DNA from 3 places in the Pseudomonas sp. GT1P32 genome. Region 1 is predicted to be linked to each of the others. Evidence: predicted binding sites of a transcription regulator. Region 1 holds the regulator's gene; each other region holds the start of a gene.
What was found. Region 1 encodes FliA, which starts transcription of late flagellar genes. Its sites were predicted from a motif close to CTAAAGTTTNNNNNNNNNNNGCCGNTAA; they were not measured.
Positions count from the first base shown of each region.

Region 1 (7,742 bases):
ACGAGCACAAGGATCAGGAGGGGAGGCCGGAGGTCAAGCAGCGCATTCGCCAGTTGCAGCGCGAGATGTCCCAGCGCCGGATGATGGCGGCCATCCCCGAGGCCGATGTGGTCATTACCAACCCGACTCACTATGCCGTGGCGCTCAAATACGACCCGGACAAGGGCGCGGCGCCTGTGCTGATTGCCAAGGGCAGTGATTTCCTGGCCCTGAAAATCCGCGAAATCGCCGTGGCCAACGAAGTACTGCTGCTGGAGTCGCCGGCCCTGGCGCGTTCGATCTATTACTCCACGGAGCTGGAGCAGGAAATTCCTGGTGGGCTCTATCTGGCCGTCGCTCAGGTATTGGCCTACGTCTACCAGATCCGACAGCACCGCGCGGGCAAGGGCAAGCGGCCGGATCCGCTCAAGGATGACTTGCCGATTCCACCGGATCTGCGTCGCGATTCCTGAGTTTTGCGCTAGTCGTGCCGACGCCTTCGCGGGCAAGCCTCGCTCCTACAGGTTTTGCGTCGTCCACAAAAACACCTGTGCCATCCGTCCTGTAGGAGCAAGGCTTGCCCGCGAAGGCGGCAGCCCGAACAGCACAAATCCCCCTGATAAACCCCTCTGTTCCAAGCGCTCGGCAAAAGTTGGAAGGCTTCTTGCAGTAGCCGCCCTGCGTCTGCTTCAGGCGTCAAAAGTTTGCTTTAAAGGAACGGGGAAAACCGGTGGATCGCTCTCAGTTACTCAACAGTGCCCGCACAAACGTTGCCGACTTAAGTCGGGGCAATCTGGGCGTGCCGTTGTTGCTGCTGGTCATGCTGGCCATGATGATGCTGCCGGTGCCGCCGTTCCTGCTGGACGTGTTCTTCACGTTCAACATCGCGCTGTCGATCGTCGTGCTGCTGGTCTGCGTCTACGCGTTGCGGCCGCTGGATTTCGCGGTGTTCCCGACCATTCTGCTGGTGGCGACGTTGTTGCGACTGGCGCTGAACGTGGCCTCCACGCGGGTGGTGATGCTTCACGGGCAGGACGGCCACGCCGCCGCCGGTAAGGTGATCCAGGCGTTCGGTGAGGTGGTGATCGGCGGTAACTACGTGGTCGGTATCGTGGTCTTCGCGATTTTGATGATCATCAACTTCGTCGTGGTGACCAAGGGTGCCGGGCGGATTTCCGAGGTGAGCGCACGTTTCACCCTCGATGCGATGCCCGGCAAACAAATGGCGATCGACGCCGATTTGAACGCCGGCCTGATCGATCAGAACCAGGCCAAGCTGCGCCGGATGGAAGTGGCCCAGGAAGCCGAGTTCTACGGTTCCATGGACGGTGCCAGCAAGTTCGTGCGCGGCGACGCCATCGCCGGTTTGCTGATTCTGTTCATCAACCTGATCGGCGGCATGGCGGTCGGTATCTTCCAGCACGGTATGACCTTCGGCGATGCGGGCAGGGTTTACGCGTTGCTGACCATCGGTGACGGTTTGGTGGCGCAATTGCCATCACTGTTGTTATCTACAGCTGCAGCGATCATGGTGACCCGTGCTTCCGGTTCGGAAGACATGGGCAAACAGATCAATCGCCAGATGTTCGCCTCGCCCAAGGCGCTGGCGGTGGCGGCCGGTCTGATGGCGGTCATGGGGCTTGTGCCCGGCATGCCGCACTTTTCCTTTCTGAGCATGGCGGCCCTGGCGGCCGGTGGCGCGTACCTGTTCTGGAAGAAACAGAACGTCGTCAAGGTTCAGGCCTTGCAAGAGGTCAAGCGTCAGCAGGAATTGCTGCCATCGCCGGCTCGCGCTCAGGAAACCAAGGAGCTTGGCTGGGACGATGTGACGCCGATCGACATGATTGGCCTGGAAGTCGGCTATCGTCTGATTCCGCTGGTGGACCGCAATCAGGGTGGTCAGCTGCTGGCGCGGATCAAGGGTGTGCGTAAAAAGCTGTCCCAGGATCTGGGCTTCCTGATGCCGACTGTGCATATCCGTGACAACCTCGACCTTGCGCCGAGCGCCTATCGCCTCACTCTGATGGGGGTGATCCTGGCCGAAGCGGAGATTTATCCGGACCGCGAACTGGCGATCAACCCCGGTCAGGTCTACGGTTCGCTCAACGGTATTACCGCCAAAGATCCGGCTTTCGGGCTGGAGGCGGTCTGGATCGAAGTCAGCCAGCGTGCGCAGGCACAATCCCTCGGTTACACCGTGGTCGATGCCAGTACGGTAGTGGCAACCCATTTGAACCAGATTCTGTACAAGCACTCCAGTGAGCTGATTGGCCACGAAGAAGTGCAGCAACTCATGCAATTGCTGGCCAAAAGCTCGCCAAAACTGGCGGAAGAGCTGGTGCCGGGCGTGGTTTCGTTGTCGCAGCTACTCAAGGTGCTCCAGGCGTTGCTGGCCGAACAGGTGCCCGTACGGGACATTCGCAGCATCGCCGAGGCGATCGCGAACAATGCCGCCAAGAGTCAAGATACTGCCGCGCTGGTGGCCGCCGTCCGCGTCGGCGTATCTCGTGCAATCGTCCAAAGCATTGTGGGGACTGAGTCGGAGCTGCCAGTTATCACTCTGGAGCCAAGGTTGGAACAAATATTGCTCAATAGTCTTCAGAAGGCAGGACAAGGCTCGGAAGAGGGCGTTCTGCTGGAGCCAAGCATGGCTGAAAAACTGCAACGCTCGTTGATCGATGCGGCGCAGCGTCAGGAAATGCAAGGTCAGCCGGTGATTCTGCTGGTGGCCGGCCCGGTTCGCGCGATGCTGTCGCGATTCGGCCGACTGGCAGTCCCGGGTTTGCATGTGTTGGCTTACCAGGAAATCCCTGACAACAAGCAAGTGACCATCGTTGCGACAGTAGGGCCCAACGGCTGAGGTAGTGGTTTATGCAAGTTAAGCGTTTTTTCGCCGCCGATATGCGTCAGGCCATGAAGCTGGTTCGTGATGAGCTGGGCGCTGATGCCGCCATCATTGGCAACCGCCGGATCGCCGGTGGTGTCGAGCTGACGGCCGCTCTGGATTACAAACTGTCGGCGCTGGCCCCGCGTGTTCCGAACATGGAACTCGAGGATGAGCTGCGCAAGACCCAGTCGCGGATCGTCACCGCCCAGGCCGAACTGAGCCTGCGCAGCGATGGCGAGAGCGACAAGTCCACCAATCGCCAGTTGTTCGCCGGCCTGCCGTTGACCGCCGCCGAGCCGCTGATCGAGCCGACCTACGCTGAACCTCGTCGTCCGGCACCGGCCCCCGCGCCTGCCTCGACCGGTGTTGATCCGCGTGCCTTCGACTCGATGCGTTTCGAACTCAACAGCCTGCGCGAACTGATGGAAGTACAACTCGGTTCGCTGGCCTGGAATCAGTTGCAAGGCAGCCGCCCGGCCCAGGCCAACCTTTGGCGCCGCTTGCAACGCATCGGTTTGTCCGGTCCGTTGTCCCGCGATCTGCTGGAACTGATTACCGACATTGATGAGCCTCGTCAGGCCTGGCGCATGTTGCTGGCGCACCTGGCGCGGATGATCGCCACACCGGAAGTCGAGCCACTGGAAGAAGGCGGCGTGATTGCCATGGTCGGCCCCGCCGGCATGGGCAAGACCACCACCCTGGCCAAGCTCGCGGCCCGTTACGTGCTCAAGTACGGCGCGCAGAACATCGCGCTGGTGAGCATGGACAGCTACCGCATCGGTGCTCAGGAGCAACTCAAGACCCTCGGCCGGATCCTCAATGTGTCGGTGACGCACGTCGATCCGGGCCAGTCCCTGGTGCAGGCGCTGGATCCATTGTTGCGCAAGCGCGTGGTGCTGATCGATACCGCGGGCCTTCAGGCCAGCGATCCGGCATTGCGCATGCAGCTCGAAAGCCTGGCCGGTCGCGGCATCAAATCAAAAAATTATCTGGTTCTGGCAACCACCAGCCAGAAACAGGTTCTAACCGCCGCTTATCACAGTTACAAGCGCTGCGGGCTCGCTGGCTGCATCCTGACTAAACTGGATGAGACGGCAAGCCTGGGCGAGGTGTTGAGCCTGGCGATCAGTCATGAATTGCCGGTGGCTTACCTGACTGATGGACCGCGTATTCCGGATGATCTGCATCTGCCGCGTCGTCATCAGTTGGTCAGTCGCGCCGTCAGCGTGCAAATGCAGGAAGAACCCAGCGAAGAAGCCATGGCTGACATGTTCGCTGATATTTATCACAGCCCGACCAAGCAGGTTGGCTGAGGTATTAATGAACAGTTTTTGTACCTACATCGATGGTCTGCCATGCATTGTTCAGTTGATGAACGCGCAGCCAGTAATGTGGCCTCCGTCTATGCAAGACAAGGTAAAGAAATAACATGGGCAGCATGCATCCCGTACAGGTGATCGCGGTGACCGGCGGCAAAGGTGGCGTCGGGAAGACTAACGTGTCAGTGAACTTGTCCCTGGCTCTAGCTGAGCTCGGCCGGCGCGTCATGCTGCTGGACGCCGATCTGGGGCTGGCGAATGTCGACGTCCTGCTGGGACTGACACCCAAACGTACCCTGGCCGACGTCATCGAAGGCCGCTGTGAGCTGCGCGACGTGTTGTTGCAGGGGCCAGGCGGCATCCGCATCGTCCCGGCCGCGTCCGGCACTCAAAGCATGGTTCATCTGAGTCCGGCCCAGCATGCCGGCCTGATCCAGGCGTTCAGCGATATCGGCGACAACCTCGACGTGCTCGTGATCGACACCGCTGCGGGTATTGGTGACTCGGTAGTCAGTTTTGTTCGCGCCGCGCAAGAAGTCTTGCTGGTGGTCTGCGACGAGCCGACTTCGATCACGGATGCCTACGCCCTGATCAAACTGCTCAACCGCGACTACGGCATGAACCGCTTCCGCGTCCTGGCCAACATGGCCCAGAGCCCGCAGGAAGGCCGCAACCTGTTCGCCAAGTTGACCAAGGTCACGGACCGCTTCCTCGACGTCGCCTTACAATACGTCGGTGCGGTGCCGTACGACGAAAGCGTGCGCAAGGCTGTGCAGAAACAGCGCGCGGTCTATGAAGCCTTCCCTCGTTCCAAGTGCTCCCTGGCTTTCAAGGCCATCGCACAAAAAGTCGATACCTGGCCGCTGCCTGCCAACCCGCGCGGGCACCTGGAGTTTTTCGTCGAGCGCCTCGTGCAACAAACGGCAGGACCCGTGCTATGACAGCCAGCGGTTACAACCTCTACAAGAAGTCGGCGCGTGACGCGCAGTACGAGCTGATCGAGCGTTACGCGCCACTGGTCAAACGCATTGCTTACCACCTGCTGGCGCGACTGCCAGCCAGTGTCCAGGTCGAAGACCTGATCCAGGCCGGGATGATCGGCCTGCTTGAAGTATCCACCAAATATGACGCCAGCAAAGGCGCGAGTTTCGAGACGTACGCGGGCATCCGGATCCGCGGCGCCATGCTTGATGAAGTGCGCAAAGGGGACTGGGCGCCACGTTCGGTCCACCGCAATACCCGCATGGTCAGCGACGCAATTCGCTCGATTGAAGCTAAAACCGGCCGTGACGCTAAAGATCACGAAGTTGCGGCCGAACTCCAATTGAGTCTCGACGATTACTACGGGATTTTGAACGACACCCTGGGCAGCCGCTTGTTCAGTTTCGACGACCTGTTGCAGGACGGCGAACACGAAGGGCTGCATGAGGATGGCGCGAGTGCTCATCTCGAGCCGTCGCGCGATCTGGAAGATGAACGCTTCCAGGCAGCGCTGGCGGACGCGATTGCCAATTTGCCGGAGCGTGAGCGACTGGTGTTGGCGCTGTACTACGACGAAGAGTTGAATCTCAAGGAAATCGGTGAGGTCCTGGGGGTCAGCGAATCTCGGGTCAGCCAGTTACACAGCCAGTGCGCGGCCCGTTTGCGGGGGCGTTTGGGGGAGTGGCGAGCGCGCTGAAGGCAGTGTGGGGACACTGCGAACTTGGCTGGTGTGGTGTTGAACTGCACCGGTCTCGATCTGTTGTGCTCCAGACAGTCATTGAGTGCTTTGCCGGATTGATTGAAATGGCGCGTCCAGGTGCTGGGCGCGTTTAAGTCTGCTTGGAGGTCGAATTGGACAAGAACATGAAAATCCTCATCGTTGATGACTTCTCAACGATGCGGCGGATCATAAAAAACCTGTTGCGTGACCTTGGGTTCACCAACACGGTCGAGGCCGACGATGGCATTACTGCCATTCCGGTTCTCAACAGCGGAAGCATCGACTTTCTGGTAACAGACTGGAACATGCCTGGCATGACCGGTATCGATCTGCTGCGCCACGTGCGCGCCGATGAAAAGCTCAAGCACCTGCCGGTGCTGATGGTGACCGCTGAAGCCAAGCGCGAGCAGATCATTGAAGCGGCCCAGGCCGGCGTAAACGGCTATGTGGTCAAACCCTTCACGGCCCAGGCGTTGAAAGAAAAAATCGAGAAGATTTTCGAACGCATCGGTTGAGAAACTGCGCCACGGGGAAGCTATGGACCAAAACGAATCTTCACAGGGCGATTTTGAATCGACCCTGAAAAAACACGCGGTCGAACTGGTCGAAAGCCTTGAAAAAGGCAAGTTCGGCGACGCTGTGCAACTGATCCATGAGCTCAACCAGACCCGTGACCGCGGCCTGTATCAGGAAGTGGGCAAGCTCACCCGCGAGCTGCACAGTGCGATCGTCAATTTTCAGATTGACCCGCACATGCCGCAAGCCGAGGAAGTGTCCCAGATCACAGATGCCACCGAGCGTCTGGGTTACGTTGTCAAGCTGACAGAGGCCGCAGCCAACCGCACCATGGATCTGGTCGAAAACTCCACGCCGCTGGTCAACAGCCTGAGCGATGAAGCTCAGGCGCTGAGCACGGACTGGGGGCGGTTCATGCGTCGCGAAGTCGGGGCTGAGGAGTTTCGTGAACTGGCACGGCGTGTCGATGGTTTCCTGACACGCAGCAGCGTGGACAACCGTGCGGTGTCGAGCAACCTCAACGACATTCTGCTCGCTCAGGATTATCAGGACCTCACCGGTCAAGTGATCAAGCGTGTGACCCAATTGGTCACCGAAGTTGAAAGCAACCTGCTCAAGCTCGTGCTTATGGCCAGTCAGGTGGACCGCTTTGCGGGCATCGAACATGACCGTGAAGCGATGCTTGCAGAAAAAGATCCGCAAAAACATCTCTCTCAGGGTGAAGGTCCGCAGATTCATGCCGATAAAAGAGAAGATGTTGTGTCCGGTCAGGACGATGTGGACGATTTGTTATCCAGCCTGGGATTCTAGAGTTTTAGCATTTTAGGTTTTTTAGGTTTTTAGACCTTAGGAGCACCCCCTTAATGAGCTTCGGCGCCGATGAAGAGATCCTTCAGGATTTCCTGGTTGAGGCCGGCGAGATTCTAGAGCAACTGTCCGAACAGCTGGTCGAGCTTGAAAGCCGACCGGATGATGCGGACTTGCTCAATGCAATTTTTCGCGGTTTTCACACTGTAAAAGGGGGCGCCGGCTTCCTCCAGCTCAACGAGCTGGTGGAGTGCTGTCACATCGCCGAGAACGTGTTTGACATCCTGCGCAAGGGTGAACGTCGCGTCGACTCGGAATTGATGGACGTGGTTCTCGAAGCGCTGGACGCGGTGAACAGCATGTTCAGCGAAGTCCGCGAGCGCGGCCCGATAACGGCCGCCACGCCTGAATTGCTTGCCGCCCTGGCCCGTCTGGCCGAGCCGCAAACCGCCGATCAAGCCGCACCTGTGGCTGAAGTGGTGGAAGAACCGGCTGCCGAAGCCGAATCAGGCGACATCACCGATAACGAATT
Region 1 is NZ_CM142704.1:2,626,274-2,634,015, reverse strand. Features, by position in the region: gene flhB (flagellar biosynthesis protein FlhB) at 1-452, shown strand, start outside; gene flhA (flagellar biosynthesis protein FlhA) at 710-2,839, shown strand; gene flhF (flagellar biosynthesis protein FlhF) at 2,851-4,179, shown strand; gene fleN (flagellar synthesis regulator FleN) at 4,296-5,126, shown strand; gene fliA (RNA polymerase sigma factor FliA) at 5,123-5,863, shown strand; gene ACYZUC_RS12040 (chemotaxis response regulator CheY) at 6,031-6,402, shown strand; gene ACYZUC_RS12035 (protein phosphatase CheZ) at 6,425-7,213, shown strand; gene ACYZUC_RS12030 (chemotaxis protein CheA) at 7,267-7,742, shown strand, end outside.

Region 2 (7,742 bases), 1.7 Mb from region 1:
GGTGTTGGGGATTTTGGGTTCACCCCAAACCTGTAGGAGCCTGGCTTGCCGGCGATGGCGATTTCACGGGCGCCATCGCCGGCAAGCCGGCTCCTACGGATCGGGGGTGTTGGGGATTTTGGGTTCACCCCAAACCTGTAGGAGCCCGGCTTGCTGGCGATGGCGATTTCATGGGCGCTATCGCCAGCAAGCTGGCTCCTACGGATCGCGGGGGTGTTGGGATTTGTGGGTTCACCCGAAACCTGTAGGAGCCGGCTTGCCGGCGATGGCGATGTCGTGGGCGCCATCGCCGACAAGCCAGGCGCCTACACGCGGAATTGTTTGAGCAACCCGTTCAATTGCTCACTCAATTCCTTGAGGTGGACGCTGGCCACGCTCGACTGTTCCGCCGCCAGCGCGGTGCTGTGGGACAAGCCGGCCGCCTGGGTCACGTTCTGGTTGATGTCTTCGACCACATGGGCCTGTTGCAGGGTGGCGCTGGCAATGGAGGCGTTCAACCCGTTGAGGTTGCGCAGTGCCTGGCCAATGGCATTCAGGCTTGCACCGGCGAGGCCGGCCTGTTCGATGGTCAGTTGCGAGGCGCGGCTGCTGTCGCCGATGACCTTGACCGCCGCTTCGGAATGGCTTTGCAGGCGTTCGATCATTGCCTGGATCTCGGCGGTGGACTTCTGCGTGCGCTGGGCCAGCAGGCGCACTTCATCGGCCACGACGGCAAACCCGCGACCCTGCTCACCGGCACGGGCGGCTTCGATGGCTGCGTTGAGGGCCAGCAGGTTGGTTTGCTCGGCGATGGAACGGATCACTTCCAGCACGCTGCCGATCTGAGTGCTTTCGGCGGCGAGGGTACGAATGACTTCCACGGCCTGATCAATCGTCGAAGACAGCTTGTCGATTTGTTGCAGGCTGCTGTCGATGTTGACCTGGCCCTGCTGCGCCTGAGACTCGGCATCGCGCATCTCGCTGGCGGCGTGCTCGGCGTTCTTCGCCACGTCCTGCACGCCATAGGTCACTTCATTGATGGCCGTGGCCACCAGTTCCATCTGTTGCGATTGCTGCTGGCTGCGTTGCTGGGCCTGGACGGCGTCGTTGCCCAGTTCGCTGGACGACTGGCCCAAGGCGCTGGCGGACACCTGCAATTCGCTGATCACCAGTCGTAGCTTGGCGGTGAACGCATTGAAGTGGTGTGCCAACTGCGTGACTTCGTCCTTGCCGTGGGTGTCGAGGCTGCGAGTCAGATCGCTCTCGCCGCTGGCAATGTTGGCCATGGCGTTCACGGTGTCCTGCAGCGGACGGACGATGCTGCGGGCAATCAGGATCACCAGCAGCGCCATGATGGCGGCGATCACCAGCCCGACCACTGTCGCTTTCCAGACCTGGCCCATGAACTCGGCTTGCATGTCATCTATATACACGCCCGAGCCGATCACCCAGCCCCACGGTTCGAAGAGTTTGACGTAGGAGGTTTTTGCGACCGGCTCGCTGGCGCCCGGTTTCGGCCAGCGATAATCAATCGCGCCGGCGCCCTTGGCCTTGGCGAGGGCGACCATTTCATTGAACACCGCAAACCCGTCCGGGTCGCGGATCGCCGAGAGGTTCTGGCCATCGAGTTTCGGGTTGGCCGGGTGCATGATCATCACCGGCGTCAGGTCGTTGATCCAGAAGTAGTCGTTCTGGTCATAACGCAGGCCGCGAACGGCGGTCAGCGCCTGTTTCTGCGCGGCTTCGCGGGTCAGCGTGCCGGCGGTTTCGAGCCCGTGGTAATAGGTCAGAATGCCGCTGGCGGTCTGCACGACGTGCTGGGTTTTCTGCGCCTTGGCGTGATACAGGTCCTCGTGAATCTGCTTGAGCATCAACACGCCCAACGTCAAAAGCATCATGACGGCCACGATCAAAATCAGCCACAGACGCCGGCTGATCGACATATTGCGCAAGCTGTTCATAACGCTGTCACTCCTGTTTCTTTTTCTTGTAATAAACGACCGCCAGCATCCAACCACATTTTGCCGATCGGGCATATCCGACCCAAGTCCAATAACGTGGCAGCGTTATTCAGGCTTGTCTGATAGGATTTCGGCCCCGCACGGAAAAACCTGAATCCAAGTTGATTTTTCACGGAATTTTTACGGTTTCGTCTGGATTCTGTGCGCGTCTGGCTGCAGCTACGCTGATCGCAGTCAATGTTTTGAAAAATATTAACGGGGCATGCCGTGGCGCATCGCTTCTTGGGGGATTGATGGATCTTTGGACCGCCTTTCAGGCATTGATACTTGGCGTTATAGAAGGGCTGACGGAGTTTTTGCCCATTTCCAGTACCGGACACCAGATCATCGTGGCCGACTTGCTCAATTTCGGTGGTGAACGGGCCATTGCCTTCAACATCATTATTCAGCTGGGTGCGATTCTGGCTGTGGTGTGGGAGTTTCGTCGCAAGATTCTCGATGTGGTGACCGGTTTGCCGACGCAGCCCGGCGCCCGACGTTTTACCGCCAACCTGCTGATTGCCTTCATGCCGGCCGTGGTGTTGGGGGTGATTTTTTCCGACTTGATTCACCATTACCTGTTCAACCCGATTACGGTCGCGTCGGCGTTGGTGGTGGGCGGGATCATTATGTTGTGGGCTGAAAAGCGTCAGCATGAAGTGCATGCTGAAACGGTCGATGAAATCACCTGGCAAGATGCGCTCAAAGTCGGTTTCGCCCAGTGCCTGGCAATGATTCCCGGTACATCGCGTTCCGGCTCGACCATCATTGGCGGGTTGCTGTTTGGTCTGTCGCGCAAGACCGCTACCGAGTTCTCCTTCTTCCTGGCAATGCCGACGATGGTCGCTGCGGCAGTGTATTCGGGCTACAAATACCGCGACCTGTTCGTCCCGGCCGATTTCCCGGTGTTCGCCATCGGCTTTGTCACCGCGTTCATTTTCGCAATGATTGCCGTCCGGGGCTTGCTCAAGTTCATCGCCAGCCACAGCTACGCGGTGTTCGCCTGGTACCGTATTGCATTTGGCCTGGTCATTCTCGCCACCTGGCAGTTTGGCTGGGTTGACTGGACAGCGGTCAAGCCATGAATGACGCCAGCGCACGCAACAATCCCGGGCGCCAGTCCGGGGGCGGAATCCAGAACCCACGGCTGAAACTGCTGGTGTTCGCGATGGTGTGTGCGCTGCCGTTGTTCGGCTCGATGTCGTTCTGGCTGCGAGGGATTTCGCTGATTCCCCTGGCGGCCTATGGCATCGTCAGCGTGCTGGCGTTCTTCCTTTATTGGAGCGACAAGCGCAAGGCCCGGACCGATCGCTGGCGCACGCCGGAAAACGTGTTGCATGCGGTGGAACTCGCCGGCGGCTGGCCGGGCGCGTTGCTGGCCCAGCAGGTGTTTCGGCACAAGACCCGCAAAGTGGCGTTTCAGTTGCTGTTCTGGGTGATCGTGCTGCTGCATCAAGTGTTCTGGATCGATCAACTGTTCCTGGGCGCCAATCTGGCGCTGCTTTAAAGCAACAACCCGACCTGCGTGCGTTTGGGCAGTTTGCTCACCACCAGTTGATGGGAACGTTGCAGCAGCCCTTGCAGTTCTTCGCGGCCCAACGGGTAGGGTGCTTGCATGATGATCCACTGGGCCCGCGCCAGATACGGCGCCGGATTAATGCCCGGGCGGTCGCAATGCCCCAGAAACAGGTCCTTGTCGACCTTGAACGCCAAAGAGTCGCCCCGCAGGTTCTGCAGGGCGAACATCTTGTTGCCGGCAATCGAAAACACCCGCACGCCGCCCCACTTGTAATCTTCCCGCGCCCCCGGCAGCGCGAGACAGAATTGCGCGACATCCTCTTCGCTCATACGCCCAGCCTTCATATCAGTCGGTCCCCACAGGCATTGAATGATTCGATCAAATGGTCGAGCCAGGCGCGAACGGCCGGCATCACCCCGCGCCGATGAGGGTAGACCGCTTGCAGCCAGCCGCCAGGCAAAGACCAGTCGGGCAGTAACTGCACCAGCGCGCCGCTTTCCAGTTCCTGCTCGCAATACATCATCGGCAGCATGGTAAAACCCTGGCCGGCGAGGGTGCAGGCCCTGCGCACGATAAAGTCATCGATGCCCAGTCGCGCTTCGAGCGCGAGTTCATGGCTTTTACCCTGTTGGTCGAGCAGGCGGATGTGCACCATGCGGTCCGCTTCCAGAGCGCCGAGCACCGGCAAGCCCTTGAGGTCTTCGGGATGATTGATTGCTCGTCCATGAAGAAAACCCGGACTGGCCACCATCAGCATCTGCGCCTGACGTAGGCGCCGGGTCACCAGCAGCGGGTCTTCATCACCCGGTTCGCGAACTCGCAACGCGACGTCGACGCCCTCGGTCACCAGATCGACCCGGCGGTTTACCAGCATGACCTCCAGCTGGACATGAGGGTATTTCTCGAGGAATTTGCTGATCACCGTTGGCAGCATTTCGTGAGCCAGCCCGACGGGGGCGGACACCCGCAAGCGTCCGCGAGGTTCGCTGGACATACTGGCCACGGCCTCATCGGCCATCTCGGCTTCCAGCAACATGGCCTGACAGTGGCGCAAATAGCGCTCGCCCACAGCGGTTAGCTTAAGTTGCCGGGTAGTGCGTTGCAGCAGGCGCGCCCCCAGGCGTTCTTCCAGTTCGGCGATGCGGCGCGACAACCGTGATTTGGGAATCCCCAGCAAACGCCCGGCTGCCGCGAACCCGCCGGCTTCGACCACCTTGGCGAAGTAATAGAGGTCATTGAGGTCTTGCATGGTTTTAGCTCGATTGTTCTATCAGTGAGACGAACTATCGCATTGTTGCGGTCTAATCAGCTATTGGTTTCGTCTGTAGGATTGTCTCCATCAGATCGCCTCGTGGCGGTCCTCACCTGGAGATCCCACATGAAACTGCTGCATATCGATTCGAGCATTCTTGGTGACAACTCGGCTTCCCGTCAGCTGAGCCGTGAAGTCGTCAGCGCCTGGCAAGCTGCCGAGCCGACCGCCGTCGTGACCTACCGCGACCTGGCCAGCGATGCCATCAGCCATTTCTCCGCCACGACCCTGGTCGCCGCCGGCACTTCCGCTGAACTGCGCAACGCCGCCCAGCAGCACGAAGCCGAACTGAGCGCCTCGACACTGGCCGAATTCCTCGCTGCCGATGCCGTCGTCATCGCAGCTCCGATGTACAACTTCACCATCCCGACCCAACTCAAGGCCTGGATCGACCGCATCGCCGTTGCCGGCCAGACCTTCCGCTACACCGAAGCCGGCCCAGAAGGCCTGTGCGGTGGCAAGAAAGTCGTGATCGTGTCGACTGCCGGCGGTTTGCATGCCGGCCAGGCGTCCGGTGTTGCGCACGAAGAGTACTTGAAGTTGCTGTTCGGCTTCCTCGGCATCACCGACATTGAATTCGTCCGTGCCGAAGGCCTGGCGTACGGTGACGAAGTGCGCACCAAAGCCATGAGCGATGCTCGCACGCAAATCAGCGAGCAACTGTTCGCCGCTGCGTAAGGCTTGCGTAAAGTTGTAAATCAGCTCGGGCAACACCCCAAAAAACTCTGTATTCTGATCCCGCAAGGTCAGATACGGAGTTTTTTGTTTCTGATCATTGCGTAATTTTTCATGTTGTGGCCCAGGTTATGCAGTCGAGGGTTTAACGTCCCCGTTCTGTAACGACCTTGGTGGCCGCAATTGCTGGTACAAGGCCGCTTCCTCGGTAATCGATGGAGAACGGGCTTCCCGGTCAAGTAACAAAGGTGGGGCATCCCATGGTGCGTCTTTGGGCAACGTTACTGATTTGCCTGCTCAGCAGCCTGAATTCAGTGCACGCCGCGCCTGCGCCGCATCCTCACTGGAGCGTCGGCTTCCATGAGATGAGTTTTCTCGACCCACTGGACCTGCAACCGATGCGCGCCATCGCGTTCTACCCCTCCAGCGACCGCGAACACACCAGCAAACTCGAGGGCTACACGGTCGAAGCGGGCGAAGACACCCGCGTCGCCATTGGCCGCTTCCCGATGCTGATGCTGTCCCACGGCAACACCGGAACCCCGCTGGCCCTGCACGACCTCGCCACATCGCTGGCGCGCAAGGGTTTTGTGGTGGTGGCGGTGATCCATCCCGGCGACAACTCGAAAGACCACAGTCGCCTTGGCACCTTGAGCAACCTGTATGGGCGGCCGATCCAGATTTCCGAAGCCATTACCGCGACCTTGGGCGACCGCATGCTCGCACCGTTCGTCAATGCTGATCAGGTAGGGGTGATCGGTTATTCGGCCGGCGGGGAGACGGCGCTGATTCTGTCGGGGGCGACGCCGGATCTGGATCGTCTGCGTCGCTATTGCCAGGAACGTCCGGACGACCACGATGCCTGCAACACCCAGGGTGAACTGATCGTCGACCGTGATGATCTGCAACCGGTCGCGGATCCACGGGTGCACGCGTTGCTGCTGATGGCGCCATTGAGCCTGAAATTCGGCCGCCATACCCTGGCCGACGTGCATGTGCCGGTGCTGCTGTATAGCGGTGACGGCGACAAACTGGTGGCCTTCGACAAAAACGCCGCTGCGCTGGCGCGCAAACTGCCGACCGCACCGGACTTCAAGTTGCTGGCCGGGGCAGGGCACTTCGTGTTCATGGCCCCGTGCAACGAAGAACAGATCAGGGCGATGCCGGCGCTGTGCACCGATGCCGACGGCGTTGACCGCGAGGACATCCACCGCAACATGATCTCCGAAGCGGGGCGCTTCTTCTCCCACGCACTGGGCAAACCGACCCGCGCCGGCATGCAAACCGCGGATCAATAGGTCTCACTCCACACCTGTAGGAGCCCGGCTTGCCGGCGATGGCGCTCATGAAATCGCATCGCCAGCAAGCCGGGCTCCTACAGGTCAAGCGGTGCACCCACAACCCCCAACATCCCCCGAATCCGTAGGAGCCGGCTTGCCGGCGATGGCGTCCATGAAATCGCCATCGCCAGCAAGCCGGGCTCCTACAGGTCAAGCGGTGCACCCACAAACCCCAGCATCCCCCGAATCCGTAGGAGCCGGCTTGCCGGCGATGGCGTCCTCGGAATCACCATCGCCGGCAAGGTTTGAAATGATCAGGCTATGGCGCGGCGTTTCAGTAGCAGGGTCAGGGCCAGACCGGTGATCGACAACATGGCCGCACTGAAGAAAATCCACGAATACCCCAGGTTCAACGCCACAGCGCCCATCAGCGGTCCGGCAATCGCCAGCGCCAGATCGAAAAACACCGCGTAAGCACTCAAACCCGCACCGCGACTGGAGTTGGGCACCTGTTTAATGGCTTCCACCCCCAGCGCCGGGTACACCAGCGACAGGCCAAACCCGGCCAGACCCGCGCCAATCAGGGCGAAACCGGTCGACGGCGCGAGCCACAGCAGCACCAGTCCCACCGTTTCAATGCTCATGCAGACAATCGCCGAGGTGAACCCACCAAAACGACTGATGCTGGAAATGAACAGCAGTCGCGCCAGAATGAAGCAGACGCCGAACACCGACAGGCAGTACGCAGCGCCGGTCCAGCCACGGCTGAGGTAATACAGGGTAATAAAGGTGGTCAACGTGCCGTAGCCGATCGACGCCAGGCTCAAACTCGCGCCGAACGGCGCAATACGCCCGAACACCGCCCAGAACGGCAGGCGTTCACCGCGAACCACTGGCACCGAAGGTTTATTGCGGATCAGCAGCAGCGCCAGCGCGGCCAACAATGACAGCGCGATGCCCAGGCTGGCAAAACCATA
Region 2 is NZ_CM142704.1:964,629-972,370, forward strand. Features, by position in the region: gene ACYZUC_RS04560 (methyl-accepting chemotaxis protein) at 306-1,940, opposite strand; gene ACYZUC_RS04565 (undecaprenyl-diphosphate phosphatase) at 2,234-3,064, shown strand; gene ACYZUC_RS04570 (DUF1294 domain-containing protein) at 3,061-3,486, shown strand; gene ACYZUC_RS04575 (MmcQ/YjbR family DNA-binding protein) at 3,483-3,842, opposite strand; gene ACYZUC_RS04580 (LysR substrate-binding domain-containing protein) at 3,839-4,747, opposite strand; gene ACYZUC_RS04585 (FMN-dependent NADH-azoreductase) at 4,877-5,488, shown strand; gene ACYZUC_RS04590 (alpha/beta hydrolase family protein) at 5,746-6,783, shown strand; gene ACYZUC_RS04595 (MFS transporter) at 7,080-7,742, opposite strand, start outside.
Region 2: the regulator FliA is predicted to act here: its motif matches at 2,068-2,095, upstream of ACYZUC_RS04560 (methyl-accepting chemotaxis protein).

Region 3 (7,742 bases), 1.7 Mb from region 1:
GAAAGTCATCGATGCCTTGCTGACCGCCGCCGAAAGCGATCGCAGCCTGGGTGTGCGCGGCGTCCACAGTCACCTGCTGGACCTGGATATTCCGCTGTCCTTTCTCAGTGTGCGCGAAGTGTTGAAACGCTTGTGCAGCGAAGGCGTGATCACCCTGAACCCGGACAAAAGCTACAGCTTGCACCCGCAGGCGTTCGCCGCATTGCACGGCGAATAACCTGCCCGTGGTGCGTCGCTCAGGGCTTGACCTTGCGACGCATCACGCCATTGATCACCACCACGATCACCGCCACGCCAATGGCGATGTACTGGAACAGTTTTTCGCTGATGACCCCGGCATTCTGCAAATACGAAAGGCCAAACATGATCCCCAGCACCACCAGGGAGATCAGAATCGAGTATTTCAAACGTTGCGACTGGGTCATTGCCCTTTTCCTTAAACAAAAAGCTTAAACGTAAGGTGAACCTGAAAAATGTATCGGGTTTGTATCCGAATGCATGCCAAGCCACTACCGTTTTCCGGGGATGGGGCGCTGCAAACGGGGTCTCATGTTACAGCCGATGAAGCCTTTTGGCTTCATAGCGGCGATAACCATGAGGATTTTGAAATGTTCCGTCGAATCACACTGCTGATTCCCCTGCTGGCCATACTTTCCCTGAGCGGCTGCATTATTTTCCCCCACGGCGGATGGCACGGCGGCCACCATTACGACGACCGTGGCGGACCGGGCTACTACCAACACCGTTAGGGTTTTTCAGCGGCCTGAATGTTCTTTGACAAAGCCATTTCCTGGCTGCGCGCAAAGCTCAACCATCCAGTCGACAAACACCCGTACCCGCCGCGACAGCTGACGGTGAGGAGGATAGAGCGCCGCCAACGGCATCCCCGGTGGCGGCACTTCCCTCAGCACCTCGACCAGATTGCCCTCCTTCAATTGCCTGGCCACGTGATAGTACGGGGTCTGGACCAAACCATACCCCGCCTCACACGCTGCCAGATAACCGTCGGCGCTGTTGACCGCCACGTGCTTGGCCAGATTGATCGGTTGTATCTGGCCATCGACCACAAACTCCAGTCCAAAACGTTTGCCGCTGTGGCTGGAAACGTACTCCACCATTTCATGCCCCTCCAGATCGGCCAGGCACTGCGGCGTCCCGTGGCGTTGCAGATAACCGGGACTGGCGCAGGTGACCTGATCCAGCATGACCAGCGGCCGCGCCACCAGAGAATCGTCCAGTGACGATCCGCCCCGAAGCACGCAATCGACGCCCTCGCGAATCAGGTCCACCGGCCGGTCATTCAAACCGATTTCCAGCTCGATCAAGGGATAACGGGCCGTGAACTGCGGCAAGGCCGGGATCACGATCAGGCGCCCCACCCCCGCCGGCATGTCCACGCGCAACAAACCCTTGGGGTTGTGGCGCGCCGCGGAGAACACCGCTTCGGTTTCCTCCAGGTCCGCCAGCAAACGCACGCAACGCGGGTAATACGCAGCCCCATCGAGCGTCAGGCTGATCTGCCGAGTAGTGCGTTGCAGCAACTGCACGCCCAGATGTGCCTCCAGTTGTTTGATCAGAATGGTCACCGAGGCGCGAGGCAATTGCAGGCTGTCTGCCGCTTTGGCAAAGCCTCCCAGCTCGACGATCCGGGTGAATACGCGCATGGCGTTGAATCGATCCATTGTGCTGTCGTACCGGCTGATTGTTTAGAAATTACTAATAGTGATAGCAGTTTTAGCCGGTTTATCTGGATTCTGTCGAGGTTAACAATGGGCTTCACATTCACAGGGAGCTGATTTCATGCAAACACGTCAATTGGGAAAAAACGGTCCGCAGGTCAGCGCGATCGGTCTGGGCTGCATGGGCATGACCGATTTCTACACCACCGGCACGGACACCCGCGAAGCCACGGCCACCCTGCATCGCGCGCTGGAGCTGGGCATCAACCTGCTCGACACCGCCGACATGTACGGCCCGCACACCAACGAAGAACTGATCGGCAAAGCCATCGCCGGCAAGCGTGATCAAGTGTTTCTGGCGAGCAAGTTCGGCATCGTCCGCGATCCGGCGAACCCGACCGCCCGAGGGGTCGACGGACGCCCGGAATACATCCGCGCCTCTATCGACGGCACCCTCAAACGGCTCGGCGTCGAAACCCTCGACTTGTACTACCAGCACCGCATCGACCCGCAAGTGGCCATCGAGGAAACCGTCGGCGCCATGGCCGAACTGGTCAAGGCCGGCAAGGTGCGTTACCTGGGCCTGAGCGAAGCCTCGGCTGCGACGCTGGAGCGGGCGCACCAGGTTCATCCGATCAGCGCGCTGCAAAGCGAATATTCGTTGTGGAGCCGGGATCAGGAAGACAATGGCTGCCTGGCCGCGTGCCAGCGACTGGGCATTGCCTTTGTTCCTTACAGCCCGTTGGGTCGGGGCTTTCTGACGGGCGCACTGAAAAGCCCGGACGATTTTGCAGCGGACGACTACCGTCGGTTCAGCCCGCGTTTTCAGGGTGACAACTTCGCGAAAAACCTGTTGCTGGTGCGGCAAGTACAGGACCTGGCGGCGGAAAAAGGCGTGACGGCGGGTCAACTCGCGTTGGCGTGGGTGCTGGCCCAGGGTGATTACGTGATCCCGATCCCCGGGACCAAACAGCGTAAATACCTGGAAGAAAACGTGGCAGCGCTGGAAATCAAACTTGGCCGCGAAGAGTTGCACGCGCTGGAAGCGATCTTCCCGGCGAATGCCACCGCCGGCTTGCGTTACCCGGAAGAAATCCTGAAGTTGCTCGACCGTTAACCTGCGTCTGGCCCGTTCAATTGCCTGAACGGGCCAGGGCAATCCAGCCGTCCGTCACCTCCCTCCGTTCTAGCACGATCGTACCTAAAGCTCGACTTGAGCCAGCCGATAGCCCTTTGAAGCGTCCAGTTTCATACCGATACTCACAATAAGATCGCTGCTCAAAAGGACCCGGCCCCATGCCCGCATTCCGCACTATTCAGGCTCGCTACACGCTGTTTCTGGTCCTGTTCATTCTGCTGCTGTCCATTCTCACCGTGGTTGGCATCAGTCAACTGGTCGCGCCGAAGCTGCGCCACACCGAAGAACAAGTCGCGCTCAATCGCATCGCCGAAGTGGCCGAACAAATCCAGGGCGAACTGAACAAGGTTCAGGCGCAGCAGCGCAGCATCACCCAGACCATCCCCCTGCTCGACAGCGCCGCCATCGACACGGTCCTGCCGGGCCTGGTCGATCAGTACGGCGAACTGAAAGTCTTCGGTGGCGGCATCTGGCCCCTGCCCGGCCAGCGTGAAGCCGGGCGCAACAAGTTCAGCACGTTCTGGCATCGTGATGCCTCGGGCAAACTGGCGGTCAATACCTTCTGGAACAGCGACGCCGCGCCTAACTATTACGACCAGAGCTGGTACAAGGGCGGCATGCAAACCCCGCGCGGGCAATGCGCCTGGGCAGCGGCCTATAAAGATGACGCCAGCGCCGAGCCACGCACCAACTGCGCCATGGCGATCCAGAAAAACGGCGCAGCCTACGGCGTGTCGACCATCGACGTGACCCTGGGCTTCTTCAACGACCTGGTGGCGCGCAAGGAAAAAGACCTCGGTGCCGAAATGCTCATCGTCGAGGCCGACGGCAAGATCATCAGCAACAGCTCGCGCATCAGCGGACCGATCGTGCTGAAGAACATCAGCGAACTGGCCGGCAACTCACCTTTCGCCAGCCAAGTGAAGGCCGGCCTGCAAAACCGTGATCAGGCGCAGCGGGTCGAGTTCGACAACAAAGGCGAAGCCAGCACCTTCTTCATGCGCCCTATCGAAGGCACGCCTTGGTTCCTCGCCACTGCCCTGCCGACCAAGCTGATCACCGCCCAGCGCGACGATGTGCTCAGCACACTGAGCCTGCTGCAAATCCCGATGGTGATCCTGCTGGTGCTGTTGCAAATCTATGCGATCCGCCAACTGATCCAGCGCATGAAAGCCCTGAAGGCCAATATCGACGCGCTGTCCGCCGGTGACGCCGACCTGACCAAACGCATCACCATTCGTGCCGAAGACGAGCTGGGCGCCATTGGCCACTCGGTCAACGCGTTCATCGCTTACCTGCAAAACATGATCGGCGAAGTCACCCAGGCCACAGGCGCCATGGCGTCCAGCCTCGACAACCTGCAACGCACCTCTGCGCATACCAGCCAGATTCTGGTGCGCCACGCTTCGGAAACCGATCAGACCGTCACCGCCATTACCGAAATGAGTTCGACCGCCGAAAGCGTGGCGCAGAACGCAGCCGAAACCGCCGCTTTCACTCAACGCGCCAACGAAAACGCCGACCGTTCGCGGGTCGTGGTGGGTGAAGCGTCCAGCAGTGTGATTGCGTTGATCGACGAAGTGGCCAGCGCCACCCATAAAGTCGAAAGCATGCAGCAGGATGCCCAGCGCATCACCGAAATCCTCGGGGTGATCGGCGCCATCGCCGGCCAGACCAACTTGCTGGCCCTTAACGCGGCAATTGAAGCGGCGCGTGCCGGTGAGCAAGGTCGCGGCTTTGCGGTGGTGGCCGACGAAGTCCGCGCCCTCGCCGCCCGCACCCAGGCCAGCACCTCGGAAATCAACGAGATGCTCACGCGCCTGACCCAAGGTGTCAGTTCGTCGGTCAGCGCCATGGAAAACACCCAGGCCAGCTGCCAGTCAGCGGCCGATGCCACGGCGCGGGTCAACACCGGGCTGGACGAAATGGCCGGTTCCGTCAGCCACATCAATAGCCTCAGCACCCAGATCGCCACCGCCGCCGAACAGCAAAGCGCGGTGACGGAGGAGATCAACCGCAGCATGGTGCAGATCCGCCACATGGTGGATGAACTGGTGAAGAGCGGTCAGGCCAGTGAGCTCAATACCCGGCAGTTGCTGGAAGCCAATAGTCGCGTGAGTGCGATTATGGGGCGGTTCAAAGTCCGCTGATTAGCTGAAGGCTTTTGTGTACATATCCATTGTTTTGGTGATGGCTGATATGGGTTTCGCCCTTACGGCGAGTCACTTGGAAGAGCCCCAAGTAACCAAGGGCTCTTGCCCCTTTCGTTCGGTGCCTCGCTGTGGCTCGGCATGCCCTCGCTCCGGTCCTGCTCCGTGGGCCCGCCGCCATCGGCCATCCCTGGCCGGGGGCGGCTAACCCGGCATCCATGCCGGGTTGCCCACTGCGCAGAACCTCCACTCGGCCTCTCGAGGGGGCGCTCAGATCAAAAGCGGAAGGCGAGCTAACGCTCGGCCTGATGAGTGGTGAAAAGCGAAAGCGTATGGGATTCCCTGTAGGAGCGAGCCTGCTCGCGAAAAGCGTGTAGGCACCGCATTCATTCAGACAACCCGCGTTATCGTTGGCGTCCATCGCCAGCAAGCCGGCTCCTACAAGGGAAATGCACATGCGTTTGGATAAATACGATCAACTGTAGGAGCCGGCTTGCCGGCGATGGCATCCGTCCAGCCAATACATACGTTGACTGATCCACCGCCATCGCCAGCAAGCTGGCTCCTACAAGGGAAATGCATAGGTGTTTGGATAAATACGATCAACTGTAGGAGCCGGCTTGCTGGCGATGGCATCCGTTCAGCCAATAGATACGTTGACTGATCCACCGCCATCGCCAGCAAGCTGGCTCCTACAAGGGAAATGCATAGGTGTTTGGATAAATACGATCAACTGTAGGAGCCGGCTTACCGGCGATGGCATCCGTTCAGACAATAGATACGTTGACTGATCCACCGCCATCGCCAGCAAGCTGGCTCCTACAAGGGAAATGCATAGGTGTTTGGATAAATACGATCAACTGTAGGAGCCGGCTTACCGGCGATGGCATCCGTTCAGCCAATAGATACGTTGACTGATCCACCGCCATCGCCAGCAAGCTGGCTCCTACAAGGGAAATGCATAGGTGTTTGGATAAATACGATCAACTGTAGGAGCCGGCTTGCTGGCGATGGCATCCGTCCAGTCAACAAATATGTTGGATGACCCACCGCTATCGCCAGCAAGCCGGCTCCTACAGGGAATCCCATACGCTTTTGATTTTCACCACTCATCAGGCCGAGCGTTAGCTCGCCTTCAGCTTTTGATCTGGCTTTTGAGGTGCACGCCCCCTCGAGAGGCCGAGCGCAGGTTCTGCGCAGTGGGCAACCCGGCATGGATGCCGGGTTAGCCGCCCCCGGCCATGGATGGCCGATGGCGGCGGGCCCACGGAGCAGGACCGGAGCGAGGGCATGGCGAGCCTTAGCGAGCCACCGAACGAAAGGGGCAAAAGCGCTTGGTTACTTGGCGCTTCTCCAAGTGACTCGCCGTAAGGGCGAAACCAATAGCCGCCGTTACCGCAGAAACGGATATGTACACCAACCAAAGCCCGTGCAACCCAGAATCCCCCACAACCCCAGCATTAATTCGAAACAATCTCGCCGCTCTTTACCGGCTAAAGTAGTCAAAATGCCTCTTTTTTTGACCGCCATCCGAGTCGAGATCCCTCCATGCGAACCCATCTGCGTCTGGTCGCCCTGAGCGCCCTGTTCATTTCTTCCCTGGCCCAGGCCGCCGACCTCATCCCCATCGAAGTCCACCGCGACGCCAACTGCGGCTGCTGCAAAAAGTGGATCAGCCACCTGGAGGCCAATGGCTTCAAGGTCGAGGATCACGTCGAAGCCAACATGAGCGAATTCAAGCAACAGCACGACGTGCCGCCACGCCTGGCGTCCTGCCACACCGGTTTGATCAATGGCAAATTCGTCGAAGGCCATGTCCCGGCCGATCAGGTGCTGGCCTTGAGCAAGCGTGACGATCTATTGGGCGTGGCCGCGCCCGGCATGCCGATGGGTTCGCCCGGCATGGAAATGGACGGCATGAGCGACGCCTATCAGGTGATCGGCCTGAAAAAGGACGGCGCTGACGTGGTGGTGGCGGACTACCCTGCCGCCCATTGATGTCTGCGGCGTACATCGGGCTGTTTTTCGCCGCATTCGGTGCGGCGACCCTGCTGCCGTTGCAGTCCGAAGCGGTCCTGGTGGGGCTGTTGCTCAGCGAGCAGTACTGGCTCTGGTCGCTGCTGGCGGTCGCTACTTTGGGCAACGTGCTCGGCTCGCTGCTGAACTGGTGGCTGGGTCGCGGTATCGAGCGGTTTCGCGACCGGCGCTGGTTTCCGGTCAGCCCACGCCATCTGGACAAGGCCCGTATTCATTATCAGCGCTACGGTCATTGGTCGTTGCTGTTGAGTTGGGTGCCTGTCATCGGTGACCCACTGACGCTGGTGGCCGGCGTCATGCGCGAACCGCTGGGGCGCTTCCTGCTGATCGTGACGCTCGCCAAAGGCGCCCGTTACGGCGTGCTGGCCCTGGCGACTTTGGGCTGGATCGGTTGAACCATCACCCGCCGCGATTGCCTGTGCTTAATGCCACCCTAATCAGGCCGATCCAGCATCGCCGATTTCCTCTGGAGTCCATCCATGCCCCTCGCACGCTCCCGCTGGCTGCCCAGCCTGCTGCTGACCGCCGCACTGCCGGCCATCGCGGCCGAAGGTCCGGAATATGGCCCTGAACTGCAAGGCTTCGAGTACCCCTATACGGTCAAGCATTTCGCCTTTGAATCCCAGGGCCAGTCCCTGCAAATGGGCTACATGGACGTCGCCGCGCACGGCAAGGCCAATGGGCGCAGCATCGTGCTGATGCATGGCAAGAACTTCTGCGGCGCAACCTGGGACACGT
Region 3 is NZ_CM142704.1:912,039-919,780, reverse strand. Features, by position in the region: gene ACYZUC_RS04360 (fe2+ zn2+ uptake regulation protein) at 1-217, shown strand, start outside; gene ACYZUC_RS04355 (hypothetical protein) at 237-425, opposite strand; gene ACYZUC_RS04350 (hypothetical protein) at 609-749, shown strand; gene ACYZUC_RS04345 (LysR family transcriptional regulator) at 756-1,682, opposite strand; gene ACYZUC_RS04340 (aldo/keto reductase) at 1,801-2,796, shown strand; gene ACYZUC_RS04335 (methyl-accepting chemotaxis protein) at 2,976-4,967, shown strand; gene ACYZUC_RS04330 (DUF411 domain-containing protein) at 6,516-6,965, shown strand; gene ACYZUC_RS04325 (YqaA family protein) at 6,965-7,399, shown strand; gene ACYZUC_RS04320 (alpha/beta fold hydrolase) at 7,484-7,742, shown strand, end outside.
Region 3: the regulator FliA is predicted to act here: its motif matches at 2,881-2,908, upstream of ACYZUC_RS04335 (methyl-accepting chemotaxis protein).